Regions from separate parts of the Kribbella alba genome, predicted to be linked through region 2. Evidence: riboswitches for the same ligand, from Rfam matches in the RefSeq annotation. Region 2 holds a riboswitch; the other holds the start of a gene.
The links. A riboswitch is a leader RNA that binds a small molecule or an ion and turns the genes downstream of it on or off. The one in region 2 is predicted to bind S-adenosylmethionine.
Positions count from the first base shown of each region.

Region 1 (15,115 bases), on a different contig from region 2:
GCCAGGCGCACGCAATTGCAGGACGTGTGAAAATGACAAAGCTCAGGATCGCGCATTTGTATCCGCGTGAATTGAACACGTATGGCGACCTCGGCAATATCATCACGCTGGTGAAGCGACTGGAGTGGCGCGGTTACGAGGCCGAGGTGCTGAATGTGGAGCGCGGTGAGCCTTTCGACTTTTCCGGCGCCGACCTCGTTTTCGGCGGCGGCGGGCAGGATTCCGTCCAGGTGGCGATGGGAGAAGATCTGTGCCGGCGCGGCGAGGAGCTCCGGCAATTGGTGTCGGACGGCGTTCCGATGTTGCTGATCTGCGGCAGCTATCAACTGTTCGGCCGGGCATTCACGACGGTCGCCCGGCGGGTGGTGCCCGGGATCGGCGTCTTCGGAGCCGAGACTACCGGCAGTAGCAGGAGATTGGTCGGCAACATCGCGGTGGACAGCCCCTTCGGGCGCCTGATCGGATTCGAGAACCACTCCGGCGAGACGGTCCTGGAGCCGGGGCAGGCGGCCCTGGGCACGGTCCGGATGGGTTTCGGGAACAACTCGACCAGCGGCAAGGAAGGGGCGATCTCGGGCAACGCCATCGGCACCTACATGCACGGCCCGCTGCTACCCAAGAACCCCGCACTCGCGGACCATCTCCTGCTGTCGGCCCTGAGCCGACGCCACGGGGTGGAGGAACTCGAACCGCTGAACGACGAACTGGAGCACCTGACAGCCCGAGTAGCCGCCAGCCGCCCCCGCGGCCCCAGCGGACGCGGCCCAGCGGCGCTGCATCGCCCTAACCGCCTTCACCACACCGCCTCATAGCGAGATCATGGGTCAACGGGAACCAATCGCCACCCGCCCAGTTCGCCGTTGATGTGACCGCAGACAGCCACTGCGTCACTGCCCCGTTCATCGAGTGTGCGGACCTGGTTGCCTGTAAACGTTTACAGGCAACCAGGTCCGCACAGTCGCGGGCACAGCCGGCACAGTTGCTGATTCAGGAGGGCGGAGAAGGGTGTGGACAAAGGATTTGCGGGGGGTGGCCGGAGGGGTCACCCTTCTGGGATGACGATCTTTCATCGGGTGGTTGGGGATGGGCCCGCGGTGCTGCTGGTGCACGCGGGGGTTGCCGACGGACGGATGTGGGACCGTCAGATCGAGGATCTGAGCCGGGACCATCGGGTGATCGCCCCGGATCTGCGGGGGTTCGGCGAGACGCCGCTCGAGGTGGCCGAGAAGTACTCGGACGCAGGAGATCTGCTGGACCTGCTGGACGAGTTGCGGCTGGACAACGTGGCGGTGGTCGGCGCGTCGTACGGGGCGAACGTCGTCCTGCAGGCGGCGAGCAGGGCGCCGGAGCGATTCAGCCGGCTGGTGCTGATCGCGCCGCCGGTGTTCACGGTGGAACGGACCCCCGACTTGAAGGCGTTCGGCGCGGAGGAGGACCGCCTGCTGGAGGCGGGTGATGTGGACGGCGCGACCGAAGCGAACGTGCGGACCTGGCTCGGGCCGGAGGCGGACGACGAGGCCCGCGAACTCCTTCGGGTGATGCAGAAGCGGGCGTTCGAGATCCAGTTGGCCGCCGGGGACGACGTGGAGAACGAGGACTACGAAGTACGGCCCGAGCTGCTCACGATGCCGGTGAAGTTGTTCACCGGGGCTCATGATCTGCAGTTCTTCCGCGACTCGGCCGCCTACCTCGTGGAAGCACTGCCTTCCGTCGAACACGTGGAACTCGCCTGGGCCGGGCACCTCCCGACCCTCGAACGCCCCGCGGACGGGATCGAACTGGTCCGCACCGCACTCACCGCGGACGCCTGACCCCCGGCGCTCAGCCCGCAGTACGGGCTGCCGCCAAACCCACCGTCGCAACCACCGTCGGCAACTGCTGTGAGGCCCCTGGACGTGACGAAGGACCCCAGGCCATGCGGGCCTGGGGTCCTTGAGCGAAAGCGAGGTCAGTCGGCGAGGGCGCCCATCGGGTCCCAGGCGGGGAGGACGATCGGGGCGTCGTCGAGGCGGGCCTGCAGGTCCGCGGGCAGCGCGGACCGGCGGACGGCGATCTCGAAGACGTGCTCGCCGAACCACGAGTCGTTCATGGTCCAGAAGCCGTTGTCGGCCTTCTCGTCACCCCAGCTGTTCTCGACCCGCCAGCGGCGCGGCTTGCCGTCGACCAGGTCGACACCGGTGAAGAGCATCGCGTGCGTCATCAGCGTCTCGTGGTGCAGCAGGCGCTCGGCCTTGCTGAGCGAGAACTCGGTGTCGTAGACGGAGCCGTAGTCGTACAGCTTGGCGTCCCAGAAGCCGAGGTCAGCGTTCATCTGCTTGCCGACATCGCAGCCGAACCAGACCGGCTCGCCACCGACGATGGCGTCCTGGGCGAGCTGCTTCATCAGGTCGATCTCGACGTTCAGGTAGACCACCGGCGGCGCGTCGATGACGTTGCCCAGGTAGTCGACGGTGAAGGTCTTGCCGGTCGGGCTGGACGCACGCGGGTCGTGCACGATGCAGACATACTCGTCGACCGGCAGCGTGACGTACTCCGCGGCGAAGTCGGCCGGGGTGGTCCAGCCGTCGCGGTGGAAGCCCTTGTCGCTGTCCTTCCACTGCCACAGGAACTTCTGCGGCGGCGTGCCGAGGTGGATGCTCAGCACCCGGTGGATGCCGGTCAGCAGCTCCTGCTTGTGGGCGCGCTGGGCCTCGACGCCGTCGAGCTTGCGCAGGTCGCGGGCGCCCTGGCGGAGCAGCTTGCGCAGGGTGTCGTTCATCTGGGCGGTCGCCGAGGAGCTCTCGGTCTCCGGCATCGCGGTCTTCGGCACCAGACCGTGCTTGCGGACCAGCGCGACGAACATGTTCCACTGGCCGCCGTCACCGATCGGGTCGGACAGCAGGTGTGCCACCGTCCGGTCGTCGACGTCGCGGTCGGCGGTCTCGATGATCGCCTCGAGGAAGAAGTTGGCCCGCTCGAACTTGTCCCAGAACAGCAGGTAGTTCTGGGAGAACTCGAAGTCCTTGACGCCGAGCTTCTCGGCGGCGCCGGCCCGGAGCAGGTTCAGCCCGGCGAAGAGCCAGCACCGGCCGCTCTTCTTCTGGTTCGTGACCTTCCAGTCGTCGAGCAGGTTCGACACCGAATGGTCGATCCCGGTCACGACCTGGCGGTCCAGAGCGATCGTATTGATCGGCGTCTGCGTGACGGCGTTCTGCATCACCCGGTATGACGGGTGCGCTGCGAACTCCTTCTCGAAGAGCTCGAGTTGTTCGGCTGTGAGATTCCGCTCCATAGGAGACGACGGTATAACAGCGCCAAAGCTGTCTGCGCCTCTGTCTGCGTGGCGAATGTGTGACCTGTCCACAACCCGCCACTCCCAGCCGCTCGCCACCCCCCCGCCTTCCGCTGACCGGAAGGCGGGCCCGTCAGCCGAGTTGGTTCTGAGGCGGTCGGGTCAGACCAGGCGGCGGTCGGTGGCCCAGCGGGTCAGTTCGTGGCGGTTGGAGAGCTGGAGCTTGCGGAGCACGCTGGAGACGTGCGTCTCAACCGTCTTCACGGAGATGAACAGCTCGCGCGCCACTTCCTTGTAGGCGTAGCCGCGGGCGATCAGGCGCAGCACCTCGCGCTCGCGCTGGGACAGCCGGTCCAGGTCCTCGTCCACCGAGGCGATGTCGATCGCACCCGAGAACGCGTCCAGGACGAACCCGGCCAGCCGCGGTGAGAAGACCGCGTCGCCGTCGGCCACCCGGCCGATCGCGTCCACCAGTTCGGTGCCGCTGATGTTCTTGGTGACGTAACCGCGGGCACCGGCGCGGATCACGCCGATGACGTCCTCGGCCGCATCCGACACCGACAGCGCCAGGAACTTCACCTCGGGGTGCCGCTGGTGCACCTGCTTCATCACCTCGGTGCCACCGCCGCCGGGCAGGTGCACGTCCAGCAGCACGACATCCGGTTCGCCCGCGATGATCGCCTTCACGGCCGTGTCGACATCGGAGCCTTCGCCCACGATCTCGACCGCGGTACCGATCTCGCTGCGCACGCCGGCCCGGAACATGTCGTGGTCGTCCACCACGACCACTCGCCTCTGTGTCATCTGTCCATCTCCAGTCGCACTTCGGTGCCTGTTTCCGGGTTCGACCGAACTGTTGCGCGGCCGCCGTGCCGTTCCATCCTGCCCATCACGCTGTGCCGCAGTCCGAGCCGGTCCTCGGGCACACCGTCGGTGTCGAAGCCCTTGCCGCGGTCCCGGACGAACATCTCGGCCCGGTCCCCGTCGACCTCGACGAACACATCGATCTTGTCAGCTCCGGAGTGTTTCGCGGCGTTGACCATCGACTCGCGAGCCGCGCGGACCATCGCCGACAACCCCTCGGTCAGCTCGCAGTCCCCGACGGTCACCACCTCGACCGGGACGCCGTGGGAATCCTCGACCTCGGCCGCCGCCCGCTTCGCCGCACCGGCCAGGGTCTTGTCCGTGTCGTCGTCCTCGTCGTACAACCAGGACCGCAGATCGCGCTCCTGCGACCTGGCCAGCCGTACTACGGCTCGCGGGTCGTTCGCCTGCTTCTGGATCAACGCCAGCGTCTGCAGCACCGAGTCATGCAGGTGGGCCGCCATGTCAGCGCGCTCCTGGGACCGGATGCGCTCGCCGCGTTCCGCATTGAGGTCCCGGCTCAGCCGGTGCACCCAGGGCCCCGCGATCACGCCCAGCCCGACCACGGCGAGCAGCAGAGCAACCAGTACGTCCCCGACCATCGACAGCCGGTTGTTCTGCACCAGGAACACCGTCACGGCGGTCCCCATCAGGATCAGGCCGACGGCCACCCGGATGATCGACTTCAGCCCGCCCTTGCCGAACAGCACACCCAACGTGGGCGCCTTGTTGGTCCAGGCAGCCTTCTGGCCCTCGTCAGCCTGCCGCCAGATCAGCGCAAGACCAGTCCCGGCGAACACCAGCGGCCAGAACATCTTCCCGGCGATCCCGAGCCCGGCCACCTGGAGCAGCAGCAGCGCACCGATGCCGACGACGACCAGAGCCGTCACCTGGCCGCGGTTCTTCTCTCGCCTGCGCGCCTTGGCCTCGGTCAACGGCGGCGGCTGATCCGACCGGAGTCCGCCGCGGGTATGCGCGGCCAGACCAGGTGCAGCCGGCACGGTCGGAGCCGCCAGCGGCATCAGGAACCACAGCGCCGCATAGATCAGTACGCCGAACCCGCCGAACACCGTGGCAGCAATGAACACCAGCCGTACGACGGTGTCGGACACGCCCAGGTGGTCCGCGACGCCACCGGCCACTCCGCTGATCACCCGTCCCTCGGCGCGGCGGTAGGCCCGGCGTACGGGAGGTGGTTCGTAGGAGGTCGCCTGCTGCTGACCTGGTTGCCCCGGCTGCCCTGGCGGACCCGGCCGCCCCGGCTGGGTCGGGCCGTGCGGACCCGCGGAGGGGTTCCCAGGGATCGGGGACCCGCCCGTGGGCGCGGCAGCAGCTGGTTGAGTCATCTCCACGATCGTCACACGCGGACAGGGCCGACACCAGCAGGCTTGTCCCGGGCCGTCACCTCACCGCCGGTTCACAGCGCTCAGGGTCTGGCCGGGGAGAACCCCTAGCCGACCGCAGCCCTGTCCGCTGTACCGGCCCGACCGGGGGTCACCAGAGGGGGATCCCCGATGTGCGAGCGGCTGGTTCGGGACACTATCGGTGTCATGGAGCAGAACTCGAGCGGCCAAGGACCGGCCGATGGCTTCGACCCCACGCCTCTGCGCGATGTGCAGAGCTGGCGCCGAAGCCGGTCCGACCGGATGGTGGCCGGTGTCTGCGGCGGGATCGCCCGCGCGCTGAACATCGACCCGGTGCTGGTCCGGGTGGTGATGGCCGTCCTGGTCCTCAGTGGTCCCGGACTGCTTTTCTATGCGGCCGCCTGGATGCTGATGCCCGACGAGGGCTCCGACCGCTCGGCCGCCCAGAGCCTGCTCGGTGACCGCGTCCGGCCCGACCACCCGTGGATGTGGCCGATCGTCATCGGCATCTGTGTGTTCGGCGCGATCGCGATGATGTCCTCCTTCAACTTCGGCAAGCTCGTGCCCGGGCCGCTGGTGGTGCTCGGCCTGCTGTGGCTGTTCGTGTTCCGCCGCAAGGGCACGAACTGGACGGGCCGGGCCTCCCGCCCGCAGGACACGCCCACCGCGCCCGCGTACCCGCCGGCTTCCGGGCCCGCGTCCTCCCCGGCCGGCCCGCCACCTCCCCCGGCGGGTCCGTCGTCCTCGGCCACACAGCGCCCCCAGGACCGCACCGTCGAGCCGGTCCGAGCTGTGTGGACCGAGGACGACCCCTTGGGCCTGTACGTCGACGAGCCATCCGGCCCGGCGCCGAGCACCACCGCACCGGCAGCTCCTCCCTGCAAGGGCTACCGCGGCGTGAAGCCGGCGATCGTCCTCCTGACCGGGATCGCCATCGCGATCGCCGCTGCCGCCGGTGCCCCGACCACGCTCATGTTGGCGATCGGCCTGGCCACGCTCGGCCTGGGGATGCTGGTCGGCGGGTTCCTCGGCCGGACCCTCGGACTGCTACCGCTCGGCATCCTGCTCGCTCTCGGCGTCGCCGCGAGCACCCTCTTCCCGACGATCCCGCGCCACTTCGTCGACACGACCGTCGTCGCCACCCCGGCCACCCAGCTCACCGCCACCAGTACGCCGTACACGTTCGACGCGGGGTCCGTGCATCTGGACCTGACCAAGGCGACCTTCGCCCCCGGCGCCAAGGTGGTCGTCGACGGCGGCGCCGGCGATGTCATCGTCACGCTTCCGCCGAACGTCGACGTGACCGGCATCGTGAGCGCCGAGCTGGGCGACGTGGCCGTCTTGAACCAGCAGAAGGACGGGCATAATGCGAGCGTGTCCCTGAACGACCTGGGTGCCGACGGCAAGGCCGGACCGTCGAGCGTCGTCCTCGACCTGAAGCTCAAGCTCGGCAGCATCAAGGTGGAGCGCGGATGAGGAAGCCCAAGCCCGACGTACCAGGCGTCATCGCCGGCACCGTGATGGTGGGCACCGCGACGATCTGGATCCTGAACGACAACGGCATCATCCAGACCGACGACCTCGGCCTGACCGGCGCGCTGCTGCTGGTGGCCGCCGGCATCGTCGGCCTGGGCGCCTCACACCGCAGCTGACCTCCCTGGCCGGCTGTCGACGTCGACCGTCGCTGAGGAGCGACCGAGGCTGGGCTAGGCTTGTTGATCGCTCCGGTGGTTGCCAGGGCACCCGAGGGATCCGGGTGAAGCGGGTCCCGTTGAAGGTCACAGGAGTTCCGATGGTGCGCGGCACCGTGAAGTGGTTCAACGCCGACAAGGGCTACGGCTTCCTCGCCGTCGACGGCCAGGACGATGTCTTCGTCCACTGGAGCAAGATCGTCTCGGACGGCTACAAGACCCTCGAGGACGGCCAGCAGGTCGAGTTCGAGGTGGTGGACGGCCCGAAGGGGCGCGAGGCCGATTCCGTGCAGGCGATCTGAGGTTTCCGACTCGGGATCGCTTTTCCGGACTGCGCGGAGAGTGGGCAACCGATAACCTGACCACTCACCGTGGGAGGGGTAGGACGTGACCGAGCCGGTTCATGTGATCAGGAAGCTCGAGCAGGCGCTCGCGGACGACGACTTCGCCTGGTCCCTGCTGCTGGTCGGTGAGGACCAGACCGACAAGCTCGCCACCCTGACCGGCGACCTGCGCGGTTCGTTCTCGACCAGTGGCGAAGGCAAGCAGATCACCTCCGGCTTCTCCTACTGGGGCATCGGCCCGACCATCGCCTGGGCGAACGCCACCAACGACCCGTTCTACCTGGTCATGAAGGCCGGCACCGAGTCGTTCCTGCGGCACTGGCGCAAGGTGAAACCGCATGTGGACAAGGGCGGATTCCACCTGGTCAGCCTCGGCATCGGCACCGGGGTCAAGGACCGCACGATCCTGGAGGACCTTCGGCGCGACAACCGGGACATGTTCTACATCCCGGTCGACATGAGCTCGGAGATGCTCCGGATGGGCACCCTGGAACCGGTGCGCGGGGCAAGGTTCCCGATGGCGCAGGTGCTGCCGGTGCAGCTGGACTTCTCCATCGCGGACAACATGATCGAGCTGGCCCAGATGCTGACCAGGTTGGTCGGCGGCGAGCCGCTGCTCTACACGCTGACGGGCAACACCCTGGCGAACTTCGACAACGACGAAGAGCTGCTCGAGGTGATCACCCACGTCCTGCGCCCGCAGGACCGGCTGCTGCTGGAGGTGGCGAGCACTACGCGGCTGGACGACGAGACCGCGAAGGCGGCCGCGGACGAGTATCACCAGACACGGGCGTTCGCGGAGTTCGTCACCAGCGCGCTGCGGTACAACACCGATCTGAAGATCGACAACGAGCGGGTCAAGTTCATCGGCGAGGTCGAGGACGACGACGCGCTGCTGGTCAAGATCCTCTGGCAGAACGACACCGACGAGCAGATCCGCATGGGTCTCCCGGACCACACCGAGGTGCTGCTGCCGGTCGGCGACACGATCCGCCTCTACACGACCAGGAAGTACTCCACCACGCGGCTGAAGAAGCTCACCACCGCGTGCAACCTCACCCCGGTCGAGGCGATCCAGTCGCAGTTCCGCTACACCCGCCGGCCCAACCCCTTCGGCCTGGAGCTCCTGCTGCTGGCCCCGGCATCAGCCAACGCCGCCCACACCCTGGCTGACGACATCTGGTCGCAATGACCCCATCCGGTACGCCGGACTTCCCCGGCCCGCTTGATCCCCGGCGCTCGGCCGACAGGATGCCCGGCGAGCCGGACGATCCAGCCGCGGATGAGGTCGGACACCTCGCCGCAGATGAGGTCGGGGACGTTGCCGGGGATATCGCCGGGCGCCTTGCCGGCCAGGCCGCGGCAGACCCGGCCGGGGGTGCGGCCGGCGACCTCGCCGGGGATCGCCCGACGGAACAGGTGAGGCGGCAGCGGTTGTTGGCGCGGGCTCGGGTTCGGGTGCTCGCGCGACTGCGCGTGTTGACGAAGGCGCTGCGGTCCTCCACGGGGAACGCGGGCTGGGCCGCGTACCGGCGTACGGTCGTGACGGCTGTCAGCTACGGGTTGCTGGCGTTGGCCTTCGTGCTCGGCGTGATCTGGTTCATCTGGCCCGGCAACAGCCGATGGGAGCCGGCGGTGAACTCGCTGACATTGGTCGCGGGGCTCACCGGCATCTTCGTGGAACGCCTGACCGCCGAAGCCGAGCGGCGGAACGAGATCCTCCGCGCGGTCGCGGACGAACTGCAGGAGAACACCCGGCTGCTCTCCGACGAGAGGTTCTCCCCGAACCAGTCGAACCACCGGCAGGTGTACCCGCGGCTGGTGGTCTCGGCGGTCGACCTCGCGCTGGTGTCGGGCGCGCTCGGTCGGCACCGCGACGCCGAACTGGTCGGACTGCTCCATCGCTGGCGTGACACGGTCCACCTGTTCAACCGTCGGCTCGACCTGACCGAGATCAGCACGTTCTCGAACACGATCTCCCCCGCCGAACTGGCCGCGTTCCACCGCGCCCTGCATCGCGAGAATTCTTACTTCGCCGCCACCCGCGAAATGCTCGAAGCCCTCCTCACCCGCCTCCCACCCCAGTAGACCCGGACCGCCGGCACTCACCAACGCTCATGAGTCGGGCGTCTCCACGCTCAGCACGCAGGCACACGCGCGGGTTAGTGAGTGTTGGCGGTCCGCTGGACGGGACGAGGAAGGCGTCAGGGGTGGATGACGGTGACGCCGGCGGGGGTTGCGGTGGTGAGGGCGGCCAGGGCGGCCGGGGCTTGCTCCAGGGTGATGCGGTTGGTGATCAGGTCGGCCGGATTGAGGTTGCCTGAGGCAACGAGATCGAGCATCTCGGGATACGCGTGGGCCGGCATGCCGTGGCTGCCGAGCCACTCGAGTTCCTGGCCGATCAGACGGGAGACGTCAAGCTGTACGCCTGACGGGAGCAGGCCGACCTGCAGGTGACGCCCGCGTGGGCGAAGCGAGCGCAACGCCTGCTGGACAAGCTCGTTCGAGCCCAGCGCATCCATCGTCACCTGAGCCCCGCCGCCGGTCAGGTCGAGGATCTCCCGCACCACGTCGGGCGATGCCTGCCCTGCATCAGCGGCGCCATACGTCGATGCGTGCCCTGTATCAGCGGCGCCATACGTCGATGCCTGCACTGTGTGGGCGGCGCCATACGTGCGGGCGAGCTTGAGCGCCTCGGGGTTGGTGTCTACCGCGATCACCCGGGCGTCGAGGGCAGCCGCGATCATCACCGCGGAGAGGCCGACACCACCGCAACCGAAGATCACCACGTTCTCCCCGGCGCGCACCTTGCCGACCTGGCGGATCGCGCGGAACGAGGTGGCGAAGCGGCATCCCAGTCCGGCGGCCGTGTCGAAGTCGAGGGACTCCGGGAGGCGGATCAGATTCACCTCGGCGTACGGCAGAGCGACGTACTCGGCGAAGGAGCCCCAGTAGTTGAAGCCGGGCTGCAACTGGTTGGGGCAGACCTGGTGGTTGCCCTCGCGGCACTGCTCGCAGGTGCCGCAGGCGCAGATGAACGGGGTGGTGACGCGATCGCCGACCTGCCAACCCGTGACGCCCGCGCCCACGGCGGCGATCGTGCCGGCAAGTTCGTGCCCTGGGACGTGCGGCAGGACGATGTCGGAGTCATGCCCCTGCCAGCCGTGCCAGTCACTACGGCAAAGACCGGTGGCCTCGACCTTGAGGACGACACCGCCGGCCTGCGGCTCCGGTGCGGCAACTTCCTGGACCGTGGGCAGGACGCCGTACTGCTCGATGACAATCGCGCGCATCCGGACATCCTGCCTGCTCGGCCGACCGGCCGCGAGATCACCCGCGGCCGGCGCTACGCAGTACGGGTCAGCAGCCGCCGGCGACGGCCGGGATGATCGAGACCTGGCCGCCGTCCTTGATGGAGGTCTGGAGGCCCTCGGCGAAGCGGACATCGTCGTTGTCCACGTACACGTTGACGAACCGGCGCAGCTCGCCGGAATCGTCCAGTACCCGGCCCTTGATCCCCGGGAACGACGTGTCGAGCGACTCCAGCACCTCGCTCAGGGTCGCCCCCTCGACGGAGACCTCGGACGCCCCCTGGGTGTAGGGCCGCAGGATGGTCGGGACGCGCACGCTCACACTCACTGCAGACCTGCCTTCACGAAGGCGTCGTACGACGCGGGGATGGTCACCTTCGGGCCGACCCGGTCGGCCACGGCGTCGAGCGTCTTCAGCCCGTCGCCGGAGTTGATGATCACCGTCTCGGCCTCGGGGTCCAGCTGGCCGGTCTCGATCAGCTTCTTCAGCGTCGCAACCGTCACCCCGCCCGCGGTCTCGGTGAAGATGCCCTCTGTCCGGGCGAGCAACTGGATGCCTTGGATGACCTCTTCGTCGCTGACGTCTTCGATCACTCCACCGGTACGCCGGGCGACGTCGAGCACATACGGCCCGTCGGCCGGGTTCCCGATCGCCAGCGACTTCGCGATGGTGTCCGGCTTGACCGGCTTCACCACGTCGTACCCGTCGCGGAACGCCTGCGCGACCGGCGAGCAACCGGTCGCCTGGGCGCCGTAGATCTTGTAGTCGGTCGCGTCGACGAGCCCGAGCTTGCCGAGTTCGGTGAAGCCCTTGTCGATCTTGGTCAGCTGCGAACCGGACGCGACCGGGATCACGACCTGCTGCGGGATCCGCCAGCCGAGCTGCTCGGCGATCTCGAAAGCGAGTGTCTTCGAACCCTCGGAGTAGTACGGACGGACGTTCACGTTCACGAACGCCCAGCCCTCCTCCTCGCCGGCGATCTCGGAGGCGAGCTTGTTCACGTCGTCGTAGTTGCCCTCGACGGCGACCAGCGTGCCGCCGTACACGGCGGTGGTGATCACCTTCGGGCGCTCGAGGTCGTGCGGGATGAAGACGACCGAGCGGATGCCGGCCCGGGCGGCGGCAGCGGCCACGGCGTTGGCCAGGTTGCCGGTGGAGGGACAGGCGAAGACCTTCATCCCGAGCTCGCGGGTGGCGCTCAGGGCGCTGGCGACCACGCGGTCCTTGAAGGAGTGGGTCGGGTTGCCCGAGTCGTCCTTGACCCACAGCTTGCGCAGGCCGAGCTCTCGGGCCAGGTTGCCGGCGTCGATCAGCCGGGTGTAGCCGGGTTCGGTGTTCGGGAAGCTGGCCACGTCCACCGGGACGGGCAGCAGCGGTTGGTAGCGCCAGATGTTCTTGGGTCCGGCCTCGATCTCTTCGCGGGTGATGGTCGGGAACTCGTACCCGACCTCCAGCGGACCGAAGCACTCCATACAGGCGTAGAACGGACCGAGTTCGGACTTCGCGCCACAGGCGCGACAGCTCAGGTGCGTTCCGTTGCCGAAGGCGCCTTCGCGGATGGTGTGGGCGGTCGGCGCGGTGCTCAGGCTCATGGCGGAGTTTCCCTCCTCATCTTCCCCGGACCGGATCTCGGTGCGGGACGGATTTGGCACCGTTCCGCCGCGAGCGCCTCGGATCGAGACGTCAACGGGGAGGGTTGCCGGGACTTCAACGGGCCGTTTCCCTCAGTCCCTCTGGATGAGCACTGACGAGGTTACCCAATCTCGTCCATATCGTGTCCTCCGATACCACCATCCGAGACACCGGATCTCAGCTCCGCCCGTACTACGAGACGCCGCGGTTGCTGCCGGCGCCCGAGCTTCCGCGGCGCAGGTCCAGCATCCGCATCAGCGGGGTCGCAGCCACGCCGTGGACGACCACGCTGAGGACGACGGTGAACGCGACGGTCGCCCACAACCACGGTAGATCGGCGCCGAAGTCCGGCCCGGCATAGGCGAGGTAATAGACCGACCCGACTCCCCGTACGCCGAACATCGCCGTGACCCATCGCTCGGATCGCCTCATCGGCGTTCCACTGAGTGAAACCCAGGCGGTCAGCGGCCGGATCACCAACACCAGCAGTACGCCGATCGCCGCGCCGGCCAGGGTCAACGGCTTCAGCAGCCCGCCGGTGATCGCGACACCGAGCAGCAGCAGGATCCCCCAGGTCAGGATGTGTTCGAGCTGCTCGACGAACCCGTGCAGCTCCTCGTGGAAGTCGTGACTGCGCTCAGCCGCCCGCAAGGTCAGCGCCGCCACGAACACGGCGATGAAGCCGTAGCCGTGCAGGACCTGCGCGATGCCGTAGACACCGAGCGTCATCGCGAGGGCCAGCACCGGTTCGCGCGAATCTGCCAGCCGGAAGCTCGGCAGCGGCGCGGAGAAGGCCATCCGGCCGAGCAACCACCCCGCACCGACTCCGACGGCAACCCCGATGACGGTTCTGCCGATGAGATCCCACGCCAGCCACTCCAGCGCCCAGCCGCCCACCGCGCCCTTGGTCGCGGCGAAGACCGCCGCGTAGACGAACGGGAACGCCAGGCCGTCGTTCAGGCCGGCCTCCGAGGTCAGCGCGAAGCGGACCTCGTCGTCCTCCTCCGGCTCGGCGCCCTCGCCGGTCGTCGGACCCTGAACTTGTACGTCGGACGCGAGCACCGGGTCGGTCGGGGCCAGGACGGCTCCGAGCAGCAGAGCCGTGGCAGGGGCCAGCCCCAGCAGCCAGCCGGCGCCTGCGACGGCGGCCACACAAGCGGGCATTGCAACCAGCAGGAGTCGCCAGGTCACCTTCCACCGGCGCCAGCCGATCGGGCGATCGATCGCCAGGCCGACACCCATCAGCGCGACCAGGATGGTCAGCTCGGCGAGGTGTTCGGTGAGAGCAGGCTCGGCGATCGGACTCAGCCTGCTCCGGTCGACCGCCAGCCCGAGCAGCAACCCCGCACCCAGGAAGGCGATCGGAGCGGAGATGGCGTAGCGGCGCAGCAGCCGGGGCAGGATCGCGCCGACCAGCAGGGCAGCACCGGCGACCAGGTAGAGGCCGTCCCCGTCGATCCGCACCCAGCCGACACTAGCCGTCAGCGCAGGCGATGCGTGGCCCCCGGCGTGTGGGTGGGCAAGGATTTGCGCGGTCCGTAGCGGGGATGGCCAGGGCCGGAGAGTTCCAGCAGGCGTTGGACCCGGAAGCGGTGGCCGCGGTACGGCTCGATGAGTTCGGCGCAACCATCGTCATCGAGTTCCTCGCCGGTCAGCGCATACGAGACGTTCCGCGAGACGTGGTAGTCGGCGAAGGAGAACGCGTCGGCATCACCGTGGGCGCGTTGCCGGACCTCCGCCGCCGTCCACACCCCGACACCCGGCAGCGACCTCAGTCGCCGCTCGATCTCCGCGGAATCCGTCAACTGCAAGGTCCGTTCGAGCGCGCCCGCACGACTCGCCGCCGTGATCACCACCCTGGATCGGCGCCCCTCGACACCCGCGCGCAACCACTGCCAGGACGGAATCAGCCGCCACTCCTGCGGCGCCGGGGGAACCATCATGGTCCGCCCATCGGGAACAGCCGGGCCCGGCGCCGGTTCGCCGTACTCGCGCAGCAGCAACCGCCACGCCCGGAAAGCCTCCTTGCCGGTGACCACCTGCTCGATGCCCGCGGCCGCCATCGCCTCGAAGACAGCGCGGGTCCTCGGCACGCGGAAGTGCGGGAATCGCCGCGCCGCGACGACCAGCGGCTGGTGCTCAGGCAGCGGTTCGAACCCGTCCCAGCTGTCCGATTCACCGAGCAACTCCGGCACGCCGTCCAAGGCCCAGGCCGAACCAGGCCCCCACGCTTCGGCTTCCACCTCCGCCACCCCGGAGTACGGCGTGAGCCTGAGCAGGACCGGCCCGTCGGGCGTCCTCGTCGCCCGCCACACCGTCCGGCGCCCGGGGTCGACCGCATACGCCGGATCGCCCGGGCCTTTCCGCAGACCACCGATCACCATGTGCGGATCCACCGGCCGCCCGGGCCGCCACCGTCGTACCACCGAACTCACGCCGGCCAGTCTGACGCACCCCACCAACAGGCATCACAACAGCCGCCTCAATGTCCTAAGAATTGCGACATCGGGACATCGTGGCGGGAGGCCGCGGCACGCGAGTGACTCGGCGCGGTTGAAGGCGCGGGCGGTTGGCGTCCCCGGGCTGCGTGATGGTGCTAGTCGTGCCGGTACGCGTCAACCGCCCAGAGGTATTGGG
Region 1 covers NZ_BAAANE010000011.1:26,869-41,983, forward strand. Annotated here, with positions in the region: gene ABD210_RS28765 (MurT ligase domain-containing protein) at 1-30, shown strand, start outside; gene ABD210_RS28770 (type 1 glutamine amidotransferase) at 33-812, shown strand; gene ABD210_RS28775 (alpha/beta fold hydrolase) at 1,056-1,811, shown strand; gene ABD210_RS28780 (C1 family peptidase) at 1,949-3,271, opposite strand; gene ABD210_RS28785 (response regulator) at 3,434-4,075, opposite strand; gene ABD210_RS28790 (PspC domain-containing protein) at 4,072-5,481, opposite strand; gene ABD210_RS28795 (PspC domain-containing protein) at 5,686-6,975, shown strand; gene ABD210_RS28800 (hypothetical protein) at 6,972-7,151, shown strand; gene ABD210_RS28805 (cold-shock protein) at 7,292-7,492, shown strand; gene ABD210_RS28810 (L-histidine N(alpha)-methyltransferase) at 7,578-8,726, shown strand; gene ABD210_RS28815 (hypothetical protein) at 8,723-9,622, shown strand; gene ABD210_RS28820 (zinc-dependent alcohol dehydrogenase family protein) at 9,739-10,827, opposite strand; gene ABD210_RS28825 (ubiquitin-like small modifier protein 1) at 10,895-11,173, opposite strand; gene thrC (threonine synthase) at 11,170-12,438, opposite strand; SAM riboswitch class I at 12,452-12,590, opposite strand; gene ABD210_RS28835 (cation:proton antiporter) at 12,671-13,942, opposite strand; gene ABD210_RS28840 (DNA-3-methyladenine glycosylase family protein) at 13,960-14,913, opposite strand.
Region 1: linked by a shared signal. The riboswitch ahead of thrC (threonine synthase) and the one ahead of ABD210_RS25765 (aminotransferase class V-fold PLP-dependent enzyme) in region 2 are both predicted to bind S-adenosylmethionine.

Region 2 (15,115 bases):
TCGCGATCACGACTCGTTGCCTCATGCCACCACTCAGCTCGGAGGGGTAGGCCTTCAGCCGGGCCGCCGCGGACGGGATCTGGACCAGTTCGAGCAACTCGAGCGCGCGCCGCCGGGCCTGGGACCGGTCGAGTCCCTCGTGGTGCTTGCGGATCGCCTCGACCAGCTGCTTCTCGATCGTGTAGACCGGGTCCAGTGCGGTCAGCGGGTCCTGGAACACCATCGAGACGTCGCTGCCGCGGGCCTTGCGGCGGTCCCGCGGCGACATCGTCTGCAGGTCCCGGCCACCGACCGAGATCTCGCCGGTGATCAGGGTGCTCGGCGGGTTGATCCCGATGATGGAGCGCAGCATCGCGCTCTTGCCGCTGCCGGACTCACCGATCACCGCGAGCACTCCGCCGCGAGGCACCGTGAAGGAGGTGCCGTCGACGGCCCGGACGTTGCCGCGCCGGCCCCGGAACTCGGTGACCAGGTCCCGCACCCGCAGGGCCGGTTCGGCCGCCGCGGAATCGGGTTCGGATGTTTTGTCCACCACTCGTACCTGCGTCGTCATCGACATCGTCGTGTTTTCCTTTCGGTTGCGGCCTGCGGGGGATTTTCCGACCGCGCCGGCAAATCCGTTCCGGCGAATTCACGGAGAAAGGGAAACAGGGCCAGAACCCCTGTCTCGTAAGGCGTTTCTCAAGCAAAAATATGTCTCGGATGTTTCACGGGTCGACTACTTCGGTGTCTCGCTGGTAAACAATCGGGCCGATCCTGGCAGGAGAATTACGAGTCGGTTTGGAAGGCTGCGGTATTACCGCTGCCGGCACCGGTGGGAGGACGGCCTTCACGGGCTCGGTCCGGCGCCGGACCAGCACCAGGACGACTGCGCCGACGGCGGCGGCCACCAGGCCCAGCGCCCCGGCAGCTGCGATCGCCCGCATCGGCCCGAAGTGTTCGGACAACAGCCCGAGCAACGGTGCTCCGAGCGCACCACCACCGAGGAAGAACGTCAGGTAGACGGCCATCACGCGACCGCGGATCTCCGGCTCGGCGGTCAGCTGAACCGAGGTGTTCGCCAGCACCGCGAACGTCATGAACATCCCGCCGCACAGCACCAGGGCGGCACCGAAACCGACCAGCACGGGCATCACCGAGGCAATCAGCAGGCTCACGCCGAGCGCTGCCGCGGCGCCGAGCACCCAGCGATGCCGCGGCATCCCGCTGGTCGATGCCGCCAGCAACGCGCCGGTGAGTCCACCGATGGCCAGACAGGAGGTGACCAAGCCGAACCCCAGTGCACCGACTCCGAAGATCTTGGTCGCAGCGAGCGGCAGTACGACCTGCAGGCTGTTCGCCCCAGCGATCCCGATCACGCCGGCCAGCACGATCAGCGTCGCCAGCGTGGGATCTCCGGCTACCTGCCGCAGCCCCGCGACGAGTTGTCCGCGGCCTGCCGCTGAGCGAGGTGCGGGGTTCAGCTTGGACCGGTCGAGTCGCAGCAGCGCGAGCAGGATGCCGACCGAGCTGGCCGCGTGCAGGAAGAAGATCAGCGGGGTTCCGGCGAGACCGATCAGCAGGCCCGCCAGCGCCGGACCGACCAGGCGGGCGACGTTGAAGGAGGCCGAGTTGAGACCGATCGCGTTCACCACCTGATCGGGTCCGACCAGTTCCGACACCACGGACTGCCGGGCCGGGTTGTCGAAGGCGTTGACCACTCCCATCGCCCCGGCCAGCACCCAGACCTGCACCAGGGTGAGGATTCCGAGCCCGTCCAGGATGCCCATGGCGACGCTGCCCAACCCCACTAGTGCCTGGGTCACGACCAGCAGCCGGACTTTGTCCACCCGGTCGACCAGGACGCCCGTGCCCAGTCCGAGCAGCACGGACGGGAAGAACTGGAGGAAGGTCGCGAGGCCGAGGGCCAGGCCGTCGCCGTGACTCAGCACGACGACGGCCCACGCCTGGGCGGTGCGTTGCATCCAGACCCCGGTGTTGCTGACCGTCCCGCCCCAGAAGAAGAGCCGGTAGTTCGGCACCTGGAGCGAGCGGAACATGGCCAATCGCGTCATGCCGCTCCGGGGGCATCGACGGCCAGCCACTCGTCGAACGGGACGGCGTCGGTGAACGCCTGGGCGGCCCGCAGCAGCAGCGCGTCGTCGAACATCCGGCCGACGAGCTGGATGCTGACCGGCAGGCCGTCGCGCTTCTCACAGGGCACCGACAGCGCCGGGTGCCCGGTGAAGTTGAACGGCCTGGTGTTCAGCACCGCGCTCTGCGAGATCGGGCTCTGCAGGGCGAAGTCGAGGGCGGTCGACGGGTCGGAGACCGGCTCGAACTTGGGCGCCTGCGTGACCGTGGTCGGCATGATGAGCACGTCCACCTCGGCCAGCGCCTTGTCGTACGCCGCGATGTAGCCGGGCCGGACGTTCTGTGCCTTCGCGTACAGGCGACCCGCCCAGTACTTGCGGCTGAACTCGCCGGCCATCAGGCTGAGCAGGGCCCGCGGGTCGAGCAGGTCCTGGTTGTGCTGCCAGGCCCGGGTGATCGCGGCGATGGTGTCCTCGGGGTAGAAGGTCCGGGCGAAGGCGCCGTAGAACCCCGAGCCCCGGACTGCCAGGGTTGCCTCGGCCGACAATGCCATCTGGGCGCCGCCGATGGTGAGGTGCTCCGGCACCGAGACCTCGGTGATCACGGCGCCGAGCTTGTCGAACACCTCGATGGCCTGCTGGACGGAGTCGGCGACCGCCTCGGTGGCGCCGAGGAAGCCCTCGCGGAGTACGCCGATCCGCAACCCCTCGATGCCGGCGGACAGCCCGCTGGTGGCGTCGTACCGGTCGGGGACCTCGCGGGTCTGCCTCGGGTCGAGTCCGTCGTAGCCGGCGACGGCCTCGAGCGCGAGGGCCGCGTCGCGGACCGACATCGTCATCGGGCCCGTGTAGTCGATGCTCTGGTCGGATCCGAAGCCGATGCCGAAGTGCGAGATCAGGCCGAAGGTCGGCTTGTGTCCGACGGTGCCCGACCAGGAAGCGGGGATCCGGATGGACCCGCCCTGGTCACCGCCGAAGGAGATGTCGACCTGGCGGTCCACCAACGCCGCCGCGGAACCGGACGAGGAACCGCCGGTGAGGTAGTCGGGGTTGTGCGGGTTCGCCGGCCGGCCGTAGTCGCCCACGCCACCGCCGAAGCCGAACCCGCCGGCCAGGCCGTTCATCACGTTCTTGCCGGTGACGGTGGCGCCGGCCTCCAGCGACCGCTGGACGACGGTCGCGTCGAAGTCCGGGACGTGGCCCTCCAACGCATAGGCGCCGAAGCTCATCGGCATCCCGGCTACGGCGGTGTGGTCCTTGAAGCTGACCGTGCGGCCGGTAAGGAGGCCGGAGCCGCTACCCTCGATGTTGCACTTCCAGGTCCACGCGTTGTGCGGGTCCTCGTCCGGGCCCGGGCGGTGACCCGGCTCGCGGGCACCGGCGAAGCGCGGCGGCTGCGCTTCGACGCTGCGGGCTTGGACGAACTCGTCGAACTCGGCCAGCATCCTGGCCAGGTGGAGGCGGTAGACCGCCGCCTCATCGGTGCTGAGCCCGACGCCCAGGCGTTCGGCGGCGGTTTGGATGTCGGACAGATCGGGAACTCGGTGCACGGTAGTCCTCCTCGATCGCGGTTGGATCGAAGGTCTCCCGCACCCGTTACGCGTCTCGCGCAGTCACGTTCGTACCGTGTTAAGCGGCTTCGGCGAACGCCGAACCCCCAGCTGACGTGGGCAAACGTCGAATCCTGGAGCCGGCAACGCGACTTCTCCGCGAGGTCTGCGCCGAACCGGCCGGTGATTTGTCAGGTAGTTCGCCCGCAAGTCACCTGGCCGTCATCCTCGAGGTTCAGGTTCGGTCCCATGAACTTGAGCCGCCGCCAGCTCCTCCAAGCCACCGCCGCGACCGGTGCCGCCATCGCCGTTCCCGCCCTCCCGGCAGTCGCCTCCGTACGCCGGGACCGCCCGGCGCTCACGTCGGGCATCGCCAGTGGTGACGTCACCTCGAACTCCGCCGTCGTGTGGTCCCGCACCGATCGTCCCGGCCGGCTCGTCGTCGACCTGACCAGCCACGGGCGGTTCGACCGCGCGATCCGGCTGCGTGGTCCGGTCACCTCGGCCGATGACGACTTCACCGCCCAGTTACCGCTCCGCGGACTCCGCCCGGGCCAGCGCTACGACTACCGGATCGGTTTCGAGGACTCGTCCGGCCGCGTCGGCGAGACAGCCGACGGATCCTTCAGTACTCCGGGCCGCAACCGCCCGCTCAGCTTCGTCTTCACCGGTGACACGGCCGGCCAGGGCTACGGCATCAACCCGGACATCGGCGGCATGATCGCGTACAAGGCGATGCACCAGACCCGGCCCGATTTCTTCCTGCACTCCGGCGACAACATCTACGCCGACGGCCCGATTCAGGCCGAGGTGAAGATCGCGGACGGCACCGTCTGGAAGAACGTCGTCACCGAGGAGGTGTCGAAGGTCGCCGAGACCCTGGCCGAGTACCGCGGCCGGTACAAGTACAACCTGCTCGACTCCAACGTCCGGGACCTCTACGCGGACGTGCCGATCATCAGCCAGTGGGACGACCACGAGACGCTGAACAACTGGTACCCCGGCGAGATCCTGACCGACGACCGGTACACGGAGAAGCGGGTGAACGTGCTCGCCTCCCGCGCCCGCAAGGCCTTCCTCGAGTACCTGCCGATGGTCCACACCCAGGGCCGGGACCGGATCTACCGCAAGGTCAGCTACCGCCCGATGCTCGACGTTTTCTGCCTGGACATGCGGACGTACCGCGGCGCGAATCCGGCGCCGGGCGTCGCCGGTCCGGTCGCGATGCTCGGCGCCGAGCAGGCCGCCTGGCTCGTCCGGGAGGTCGCTGCATCGAAGGCGACCTGGAAGGTGATCGCCAGCGACATGCCGCTCGGCGTACTGGTTCCGGACGGCACCGAGATCGAGGCGGTCGCCAACGGCCTGGCGGGCGCTCCCGGTGGCCGTGAGCACGAGATCGCCTGGGTGCTGAGCCAGTTCAAGCGACGCAGGGTTCGCAACACGGTCTGGCTGACCGCGGACGTGCACTACTGCGCGGCACACCACTACGACCCGTCCCGCGCGGCCTTCACCGACTTCGACCCGTTCTGGGAGATCGTCGCAGGTCCGATCAACGCCGGCACGTTCGGTCCGAACAGCCTCGACCCGACCTTCGGCCCGAAGGTGGAGTTCGTGAAGGCGGCGGACTTCCCGAACCAGCCGCCGAGCGGTGGCAACCAGTTCTTCGGGCACGTCGGGATCGACCCGCACAGCGAGGTGTTCACCGCGTCGCTGCGCGACCTCCACGGCAAGGTGCTGTGGCGCCAGGACCTGCACCCGGCGGGGAGGTAGTGATGCGTTGCTAGGTTGGCTGGCATGACCGCCGACTATCCCGAGAGCCGTCGCGACGAGAGTGTCGTCGAGACCCTGCACGGCCACCAGATCGCTGACCCGTACCGCTGGTTGGAGGACGCCGACTCAGCCGAGACCCGGGACTGGGTCCAGCGCCAGAACGCGGCCACCGAGGCCGAACTGTCGAGCTACCCCGAGCGTGCGTGGTTCCAGGAGACGATGACCGCGATCCTGGCGCGCCCGAGGGCCGGCGTACCGGTGCAGGAGGCCGGCTGGTTCTTCGTCGGCCGCAACGACGGCACCCAGGCGCAGGACGTCGTGTCTGTCGCGGACTCGCTGCAGGCGCTGCTCGAAGGCGGCCGCGTGCTCATCGACCCGAACACCCTGTCCGAGGACGGCACGGACTCCCTCGGCAGCTACACCGTCAGCCCGGACGGCCGCTACGTCGCGTACGGCGTCAACGAGAGCGGCAGCGACTGGATCACCTTCCGGCTGCTGGAGGTCGCAACCGGCGCCGAGGTCGACGACGTGGTCACCCAGGCCAAGTTCAGCGAAGCCACCTGGCTGCCGGACTCGTCGGCGTACCTGTATCTGCACTACCCGGCCGGCGGGCGCAGCGAGGGCACCGAGACGAAGGCGCTGCGCGGTGGACAGCTGAAGCTGCACAAGGTCGGGACGCCGCAGGCTCAGGACGAGCTCATCCTGAGCTTCCCGGACAACGACCGGATCTTCATCGGGCCGGAGGTGTCCGACGACGACCGCTACCTGGTCATCACCATCAGCGAGGGCACCGATCCCCACACCCGGCTGTGGGTCTACCCGATCGCCGAGGACGGCCGGACGCTCGGTGAGCCGATCAAGGTGATCGACGAGTTCGAGGCGGAGACGGCCTTCATCCGGATGTCCGGCGATCGCCTCGTCCTGAGCACCGACCTGGACGCACCTCGCGGCCGGGTGGTCACCTCCGACCTGGACGGCAATTTCACAGACCTGATCCCTGAAGGCCAAGGCACCCTGCAAGCCGTCCGCGGTACCTCGACCGGACTCGCCGTACTCAGTCTGATCGACGCGCAACCGGTGCTCTCACTGCACGACCTCCACGGTGGCAACGCCCGGATCGTGCCGATCCCCGGCGGCGGCGTGGTCGGGCTCAACGCGAGCACGAAGCACGACGAGGTCTTCGTCGGCCTGTCCTCGACGACCGACCCGACAGCCTCGTACGTCGTCTCCGCCGCGTCCGGGGAGTCTCACGCGCTGCCTGAGCTGGTTCCCGCCGGAGCGGGCTTCAGCTCGCCGGAGATCACGGTGACCCGACGGGTCGAGCCGGGCCGGGAGGTGCCGTATTTCCTGATCAGCCGGGCGGACCTCGACTTCAGCCAGCCGCGGCCGACCTTGATGTGGGGGTACGGCGGCTTCCGGATCCCGGTGCTGACAGACTATCGGCCTGGCTGGCCCGCGTGGCTCGCGGCCGGAGGCGTGCTGGTGATCACCAATCTGCGTGGCGGCGGCGAGTACGGCAGTTCCTGGCACGACGAAGGCCGGCTCGCCAACAAGCAGAACGTGTTCGACGACTTCATCGCGGTGGGGGAGCACCTGCAGAAGACCAAGGTGACTACGCCGCAGCAGTTGGCGATCCATGGGCGCAGCAACGGCGGTCTGCTCGTCGGCGCGGTGATGACGCAACGGCCCGACCTCTTCGCGGTCGCACTGCCCGGGGTCGGTGTGATGGACATGCTGCGCTTCCCGCTCTTCACGGTGGGTGCCGCCTGGGGCTCGGACTACGGGCTGCCCGACGACCCGGCGCAGTTCGAGGATCTGCTCGCCTACTCCCCACTGCACAACCTGCGCGAAGGCACGCAGTACCCGGCGACTCTGGTCGTCACCGGCGACCACGACGATCGCGTGGTGCCGCTGCACAGCCACAAGTTCATGGCGACCCTGCAGCACGCACAAGCAGGGGATGGTCCGGTGCTGACCCGGATCGAGGTCAACACTGGTCACGGCTTCGGTAAGCCCGCGGCCATGGTCGCCTCGGAATGGGCCGACCTGCTGGCGTTCGCCGCCCACCACACAGGCCTGCAGCCGGAGAGCTGACACTCGTCCAGTGCCGGGCCCGGCCGAGCGGTGGCTGGGCCCGGAGAGTGCGGGAGGTTCACCAGATGCGGGGAGCCTCGAGGTCGCGCGGGTCGTTGGTGGGTTGGCAGCCGTGGGTGGACTCTTCGTAGGTTGAGGTCAGGCCGACCGTGGCGAGGGTGCGGATCGCGTTGACCAGGCGATCTACGTGCTCACGGGTAGTACCGAGGCCGAGGCTGGCGCGGACTGCTGTGGCGTGTTCGGCGGAGTCCGCGAGCAGGTGACCGACCAGCGGGTGCGCGCAGAACTTGCCGTCGCGAACACCGATGCCGTACTCGGCGGAGAGGGCCGCGGACACGACGGTCGAGTTCAAGCCGTCGACCGTGAAGCAGACCGTGCCGACTCGGTCCGCCTCCTCACCGAAGATCGAGTACGTCGCGACGCCCGGGACCTGCGCCAAGCCGGTGCGGAGCCGGGCTAGCAGGCTGCGCTCGTGCTGCTCGATCGCTTCACGGTGCTTGGTGATCGCTGCGCAGGCCGCGGCCAGCGCGATCGCACCAATGACGTTAGGGGAGCCGCCTTCGTGCCGGGCCGGTCCCTGGTTCCACACTGTGCCCTCGGCGGAGACAGTCTCGGTCGCGCCTCCGCCGTACAGGTACGGGTCGGCAGTATTCAGCCAGTCAGCGCGGCCGATCAGTGCGCCGGTGCCGTAGGGCGCGTAGAGCTTGTGGCCCGACAGCGCGACCCAGTCGACCTCCAGTTCGGCGATGTCGACGAGACGATGCGGTGCAAGCTGCGCGGCATCGAGACAGACACGGGCCGCGTGGGCCTTGGCGACCGCAGCGATCTCGGCGATCGGGAAGATCTCGCCGGTGACGTTGGACGCGCCCGTCACGACGACCAGCCGCGGTCCCTCGGGCGCAGTACGCAGTGCGTCGGCCACTGCGGTGACAGCTTGAGTCGCCGAACTGGGCGCAGCCAGGCGGATGGTGCGCTCGGCCGGCCAGGGGAGGAGCGCGGCGTGGTGCTCGGACTCGAACACGATGACCGTCGCATCGGCCGGTACTGCGCGGGCCAGCAGGTTCAGGGCGTCGGTGGTCTGCCGGGTGAAGATCACCTGGTCGTCCGCACGGGCACCGACGAAGGCGTGCACCTCGGCGCGAGCCCGCTCGTACCACTGGGTGGTGATCCGCGAGGCGTAGCCGTTGCCGCGATGCACCGACGCGTACGACGGAAGTGCTGCCTCGACTGCGGCTCGTACCGACTCCAGACAGGGCGCGCTGGCCCCGTGATCGAAGTTGGCGTAGTCCGTCACCCGGCCGTCGGCCAGCGGCACCAGCAGTTCGGCGCCCACGGTGGCGGGGAGGTTGCCGGTGCCGCGCCGCGCGATCGTGGGTCGCGCGACGGTGCTGTGGCTGGGCTCGAGGATGGACAGGATCGACATGGTTCTGCTCCCGGATGGTCCGCACTTGCCGATCGGGGTGTTCCGAACGGCCGGGTCCTCACCCGGGGCACCCCACCGCGGAGGAGGGTTGCCGGCCAGCTAGCCGGGGCTTGTCGCTGACACTCATGACCTGCTGACGACGGTAGCCAACGCGCGGGTCGATGCGCCAGCAGCTATCTCGCTTCGTGAGATTCACGGACGCATCGTGAGATGACCATTCCAGCGGCCGGGTGGATGATGACGGCATGATCGGACGACTTCATCATGTGGCGATCGACTGTCCGGACCCGGCGGCGCTGGCGCGGTTCTACTCAGAGCTCACCGGCCTGGCGATCACGTACGAGAGCGAGGACTGGGTGGTGATCGCCGAGAACGACAAGAGCTCCGGCGTGGCCTTCCAGCTTGCTCCGGACCATCAGCGACCGCAGTGGCCCGATCCGGCCCGGCCGCAGCAGTTCCACTTCGACGTGATGGTCGACGACGTGGGAGAGGCCGAACCGCAGGTGGTGGCGCTCGGCGCGCGGAAGTTGTCGGATCACGTCTTCGAGGATCCCGCCGGTCACCCGTTCTGTCTCATCACGAGACCTGGGTGGGCCGCACCGATCAACTCCGCCTGATCAGTCGGTTCGCCTTGTCGCCCGGCTCGGAATCTCGCCGCCGAGCAGCGGGCCGATCGACTCTGTGGTCACCAGCCGTTGCGTTGGGGCCGGGCCGGTGGAGCCGCGGATGACCAGGCGCGTCTCGAGCTGGACCACCGGCGCGGGATCCGCGTCGTCGGCGTCGAGTTGCGCCAGCAGGATGTCGACCGCGACCGCGCCCGCCTCGGCGCCTGGCACGTGGATCGAGGTCAGCGTCGGGTAGGCGACGTCGGACATCGGGCTGTCGTCGATGCCGATCACGCTGATGTCCCGGCCCACTTGCAGCCGGTGCTCGGCCAGCCTCGCCATCAGGCCGAGCGCGATCTGATCGTCGTACGCGATCACGGCAGTCGCTCCGCTGGCCTGGACGAGGTCGGCGGCGTGCACGCCGGCCTGGACCTGCGGCTCGAAGGGGCCGAGCTCGATCAGCTCGACGCTGTACTTGGCGCACGCCTCCTTCAGCGCCGCACGCCGACGGTCGTTGGACCACGAGCGGCGAGGTCCGTTGAGGTAACAGATGCGACGATGACCGAGGGCGACGAGGTGCTGGACCGCCTGGGTGATGCCGTCGGAGTTGTCGATGATGATGCTCGGAGCGCCCTCGACCTGCCGGTTGACGAAAACCACCGGCGCCAGCTGGACGAACTCGGCGAGCCTGTCCTCGGGCGTTCGCGGCGAGACCATGATCAGGCCGTCCACCTGCTTGCTCAGGACCCGGGCCCGCTCCAACTCGTCCGCGGCGTGCTCGTCAGTGTCGGCCAGCAGCACCGCCGTGTCCTTGCGGCCGGCGCGTGCCTGCACCGCCTTGATGATCGGCGGGAAGAACGGGTTCGCGATGTCGGGCACGATCAGACCGATGACGCCGGTGCGACCCACCGCGAGGGCCCGCGCGATCGGGTTCGTCATGTAACCCATCTCGCGGGCGACCCGCTGGATCCGCTCCCGGGTCTGCGGATTCACCTTGTCCGGATCGGACAACGCGCGCGACACCGTCGACAACGAGGTCTCGCAGGCCTTCGCGATGTCAGCAAGAGTGACCCTCACTGTTCCCCCTCCAGCCAGCGCCGAGCGACAGCGCAAACCCTAGCGCAAGCGCTTGCCGCACCCGGCCGCGAACGAGCGCCTCGCCCGTCCGCGGCCGCCGTCATCCGTCCTCGCATTCCGAGTGGTCCTGCCTACGACTCGAGCTCGAGACGCGCCGACGACTCGGCGTCGAGGAACAGCCGGACATGCGGCGTCGTCTGCAGGATCGAGGCCGGGCAGTCCGGGGTGACCGGCCCGGTCAGTGCTCGCTCGACCGCTGCGGCCTTGCGTGCGTCGGGCGTGTTGACGATCACGGTCCGGGGCTTCAGCAGCGCATGCACGGTCAAGGAGAGTGCCCGCTCGGGCGTTTCCTCCAGCGAGGGGAAGTGGCCTTCGCCGACCTGCTGCTTGCGAGCCACCTCGTCGAGCATGACCAGGTGGATGAGCTCCCGCGTCTCGAAGTCGGCCGGCGGGTCGTTGAAGGCGAGGTGCCCGTTCTCGCCGATCCCCATCACGCAGATCGCGGGATCAAGGGTGCGCAGCAGTTCGCCGTAGCGCTCGAGTTCCTCCTCCACCGGCTCGTGGTCCCCGCGGACGCCGTGGAAGGCCTTCAGTCGCACGAACGAGTCAACGTTGTCCCGCATCCAGCGGCGGAAGCTGGCGGGGTGGTTCTCGTCCATCCCGAGGTACTCGTCCATGTGCAGCACGGTCAGCCGGGACCAGTCGATGTCGTCGCGTTCCCGCGCGGCCTTGATGAAGCCCAGCTGTGAGTTCCCGGTCGCCAGGATGACGGCGATCTCCTCGTGCTCCTCGAGCTCCGCGCGGACCGCCGAGGCGAAATATTCGGCGGCTGCCGCTGCGAGTTCGTCGGACGAGTCCGCGACGGACACGCTCAGCTCCCCGTACCGGAGTTGCTTCACCGTGATGGTTCCTTTCCCGAAAATGCGTTGATGTGATGCCAGTGGCCCGCGAGAGCCACGGCCTTGAGAGTGAGGTCTTCGGTGAACAGCGCCAGGTCCGCGTGGTAGCCGGCCGCGATCCTGCCGATGTGATCCAGGCCGGCCGCTCTGGCCGGAACGGCCGAGGCCATGGCGACCGCTTCGGCCAGCCCGATCCCCATCGCCTGCATCGCGATGCGGATCATGTCCGGGAGCAGAGTCGTGCTGCCCCCGAACGACGCTCGGTCCAGGGTCATGCCGACGCCGTCCTGCACGACGTACTCGCGACGGCCCATCCGGTAGCGCTCGCCGTCCGGCAGGCCGGCCCCCGGGGTCGAGTCCGACACCAGACACAGCCGTCCTGCTAGGCAGCGGTGCGCCAACCGGAGCAGCGTCGGCGGCAAGTGCTTGCCGTCGGCAATGACCTCGACGGTCAGCTCGTCCGATGCCAGGGTCGCCTCCAGCAGGCCGGGCTGACGCCAGGGCCCGACGCGCACCGTGGTCGACTGGCCGCTGAAGACATGGATCACGTGCCGGAGGCCGGCCTGCCGGCAGGCAAGCAGGTCTTCTTCGCGTGCGGCGCTGTGCCCAGCCGCGGGCACGATGTCGGCATCGACGAGCCTGCGCGTCAAGGCGACCGCCCCGGGCAACTCGGGCGCGTAGCTCATCATGCGAATTCCTGACGAGTGCTCGAGCAACCGATCGATGGAGCCGTCGTCCGGTGTTCTCAGCTGGTCCGGGTCCTGAGCGCCACACTGCGCCTGGGCGAAGTACGGGCCCTCGAGGTGTGCGCCCGGAACGCGCGGCAGGCCACGCTCGCCCTGGACCGAGGCGATGGCGAGCAGAGCCTGTTCGAGGTCCTCCAGTGGCGCGGTCGCAAGCGTCGGCAACACGGTGGTGACACCCGCGTCGAGCAGCGTCGACAGTGCGGCCCAAGTCGCCGTCTCGGTGCCCTCGTTGAAGCTGTGGCCGCCGGCGCCGTGGGTGTGGAGGTCAACCAGCCCCGGGGTGAGGATGCCGTCGCCGAGGTCCCGGACCGCAACCCCCTCGGGTACCAGGGAGGCGGGGATGACCGCCTCGATCCGACCGTCGCGGACGAGTACGGCGTGGTCCTCGAGGACAGCCTTCTCCAGGACCACTCGCGGCCCCACCAAGGCTTCAGTGGGCATCGACGACGACCTTCGTCCGTGCCGGCGGAGCGTTGAACCATTCCACCCCGGCGAAGTGCCGGAACATGCCGAAGCCGTTGTCGCGGCACCGCTCGTCCCAGACCAGGTCCAGCTCGGTGTACGACGTCGCGCCGTGACCCGGGGGAGCGAGGTCGGGACGAGAGAGGAAATCGCTGCGCGGCCACAAGGCGCGGTTCCGGAAGCACACGCCCCTCAGCAGGTTCTCCTCGAACCAGGTCCGCTGCGACGGCATCGTCAGCCGGTCCTCGATGCCAGGGCCCGCCACCACGTGATGCCGTACCTCCGTGCCCAGCTCGCGGATCGTGTCGAGATCAGCGGGGCCGTCGGGGGTGATGACGACGGCGTCGAAGGTGGGGTCGAGCATCACCCAACGACCCAGCGGCTCGCTCCAGACCTCGGTGACGAAGTGGCCGTCGAACCCGTTGACCGATCCGGTGAGAGCCGCGCAGCGGGCCGGGATCCCGAGTGCCTGGCATGCCGCTGTCAGCACCAGTGCGTAGTGCACGCACATCACCACGGGCAGGTGGCCGGCGTGTCCCTGCTCCCGAGCGCCCCACGACAGGATCGTCGGCGGATCCCAGGGCGTGTACTGCGTTGCTTCGCCGGTGTTGCGATACCGCCAGGACCGGCACACCCAGGTGCTCAACGCGCGCGCCGTCGTCAAGGGGTCATTCGAGGTCAAGGCTTCGGCGGGCAGTTGGTCGAGGAAGTCCTGCACCATGGGATGCTGACGGTCCTCCCAGACGTGAACAGGTGGCTGCGGGTCCGCAGCGGTTTCGACCCGCGCCCGGACCAGATACCGGCCGGGTGCCAGGTGGAGGTGGCCGAGGCGGTCGGCAGACCACGTGTTGCCGCCGTCGATGGACAACTCGTCGCCGCCGCCCGTCGTGTAATCCACTCCGAGGCTCCACGCGTCCATCGCGTTGCCCGACGAGGAGAGCGTCACCGAGGAGGTGGGCGCTCCGGCTCCGGCTCCGCGAGGCAGCGTCAACTGGCGCCAGGTCAGGACGGGATCGCCGGACGCGGGGATCGCGCCCACCGGCGTACCGTCGATCCGTACTTCGAGCGGCGGACCGTCGGCGCGGTGCGAGCGCGCCAGCACGTAGAGGCTTGATTCCTCCGCGCCGATCGCGAGCTCGGTGCGCGCGTGCCGCCGACCGTTCACCTCCTCACCGAGGGACGCCACGATCCGGCCTGTCTCGTTGGTCACCAGGTCACTCATTTGCCGGCTCCTAGGGTGAGGCCCGCCATGATGCGGTTCGACAAGGCCACGAAGACGATGAAGGACGGGACGACGATGATCATCACCGCGGCGAACATGGCGGCCCAGTTGCTGTTGTATTGCATGGTCTGACGCAGCCCCATCAGGCCGACCGGGAGCGTCTTGTTCGAATCCGAGCTCAGCAGCAGCTGGGCGAGCAGGAACTCTTGCCAGATCATCACGAAGTTGAAGATCCCGGCCGTGAAGAGACCCGGCGTCGCGATCGGCATCATGATCCGCCAGAAGATGCCGAACTCGGAGCAGCCGTCCACCGCGCCGGCCTCCTCCAGCTCCGAGGGAAGTGAGCGGAAGAAGCCCGTCAGCAAGATGATCGTGAACGGGATCGAGACCCCGACGTAGGTCAGCGTCAGGCCCGCGCGGGTGTCGATCAGCCCGATCTGCACGAGCAGGACGTACAAGGGCACGAGGATCAGCTGGAACGGCAGCCCCATGCCCGCGATGAAGTAGTAGTTGATCAGAGTGCTGCCGCGGAAGGGGATCCGGGACAGTACATAGGCCGCGGGCGCTGAGATCACCACCGTGATCAGGTCCGCCCCGACGGTGATCAGGATGCTGTTGACGAAGTAGATCCCCATGTGGGCCGTGCTCCAGGCCGCACTGTAGTTCTGCTTCGCGGCGCTGACCGGATCCGCGGGAATCGCCCACGGCGACCCGAAGATCTCGATGTTGCTCTTGAGTGATCCGCTGAACAGCCACAGCAGGATGAAGATCGTGACCGCCGCCCAGCCGAGCAGCACGGCGTAGTAGGGCAGGTTGCCGATCAGCTGGCGCGGCGCGAACCGTCGGGCCCTCAGTTGCTGGGCACGGTCCATCGCCGGCGTGACGAGTTGTGTCGCTGTATCCATGTCAGTACTCGATCCGTTCCCGACGAGTGATGAGCCGCAGCACTGCCACGCCGAGGACGACGCAGAACAGGAGCACGACGCCGATCGCGGTTGCATAGCCCAGCTCGAAGACCGGTGTATACGCGCCCACGGCCCGCTCCCAGACGAAGATGGTCATGGTGAAGCCCGACCGGGGTGGTGAGGGAAAGGTGGTCGCCACGATGAGGTCGAAGATCTTCATCGCGGAGATCAGCCAAAGCACCATCGCGACCACCAGGACGTCCCAGGTCATCGGGAGGGTGACGAGCCAG
Region 2 covers NZ_BAAANE010000009.1:207,605-222,719, reverse strand. Annotated here, with positions in the region: gene ABD210_RS25790 (ABC transporter ATP-binding protein) at 1-559, opposite strand, end outside; gene ABD210_RS25785 (MFS transporter) at 708-2,054, opposite strand; gene ABD210_RS25780 (amidase family protein) at 2,051-3,622, opposite strand; gene ABD210_RS25775 (alkaline phosphatase D family protein) at 3,872-5,392, shown strand; gene ABD210_RS25770 (prolyl oligopeptidase family serine peptidase) at 5,417-7,486, shown strand; gene ABD210_RS25765 (aminotransferase class V-fold PLP-dependent enzyme) at 7,545-8,909, opposite strand; SAM riboswitch class IV at 8,926-9,040, opposite strand; gene ABD210_RS25760 (VOC family protein) at 9,155-9,526, shown strand; gene ABD210_RS25755 (LacI family DNA-binding transcriptional regulator) at 9,527-10,591, opposite strand; gene ABD210_RS25750 (6-phosphogluconolactonase) at 10,723-11,490, opposite strand; gene ABD210_RS25745 (N-acetylglucosamine-6-phosphate deacetylase) at 11,487-12,677, opposite strand; gene ABD210_RS25740 (transglutaminase-like domain-containing protein) at 12,667-13,920, opposite strand; gene ABD210_RS25735 (carbohydrate ABC transporter permease) at 13,917-14,825, opposite strand; gene ABD210_RS25730 (carbohydrate ABC transporter permease) at 14,827-15,115, opposite strand, start outside.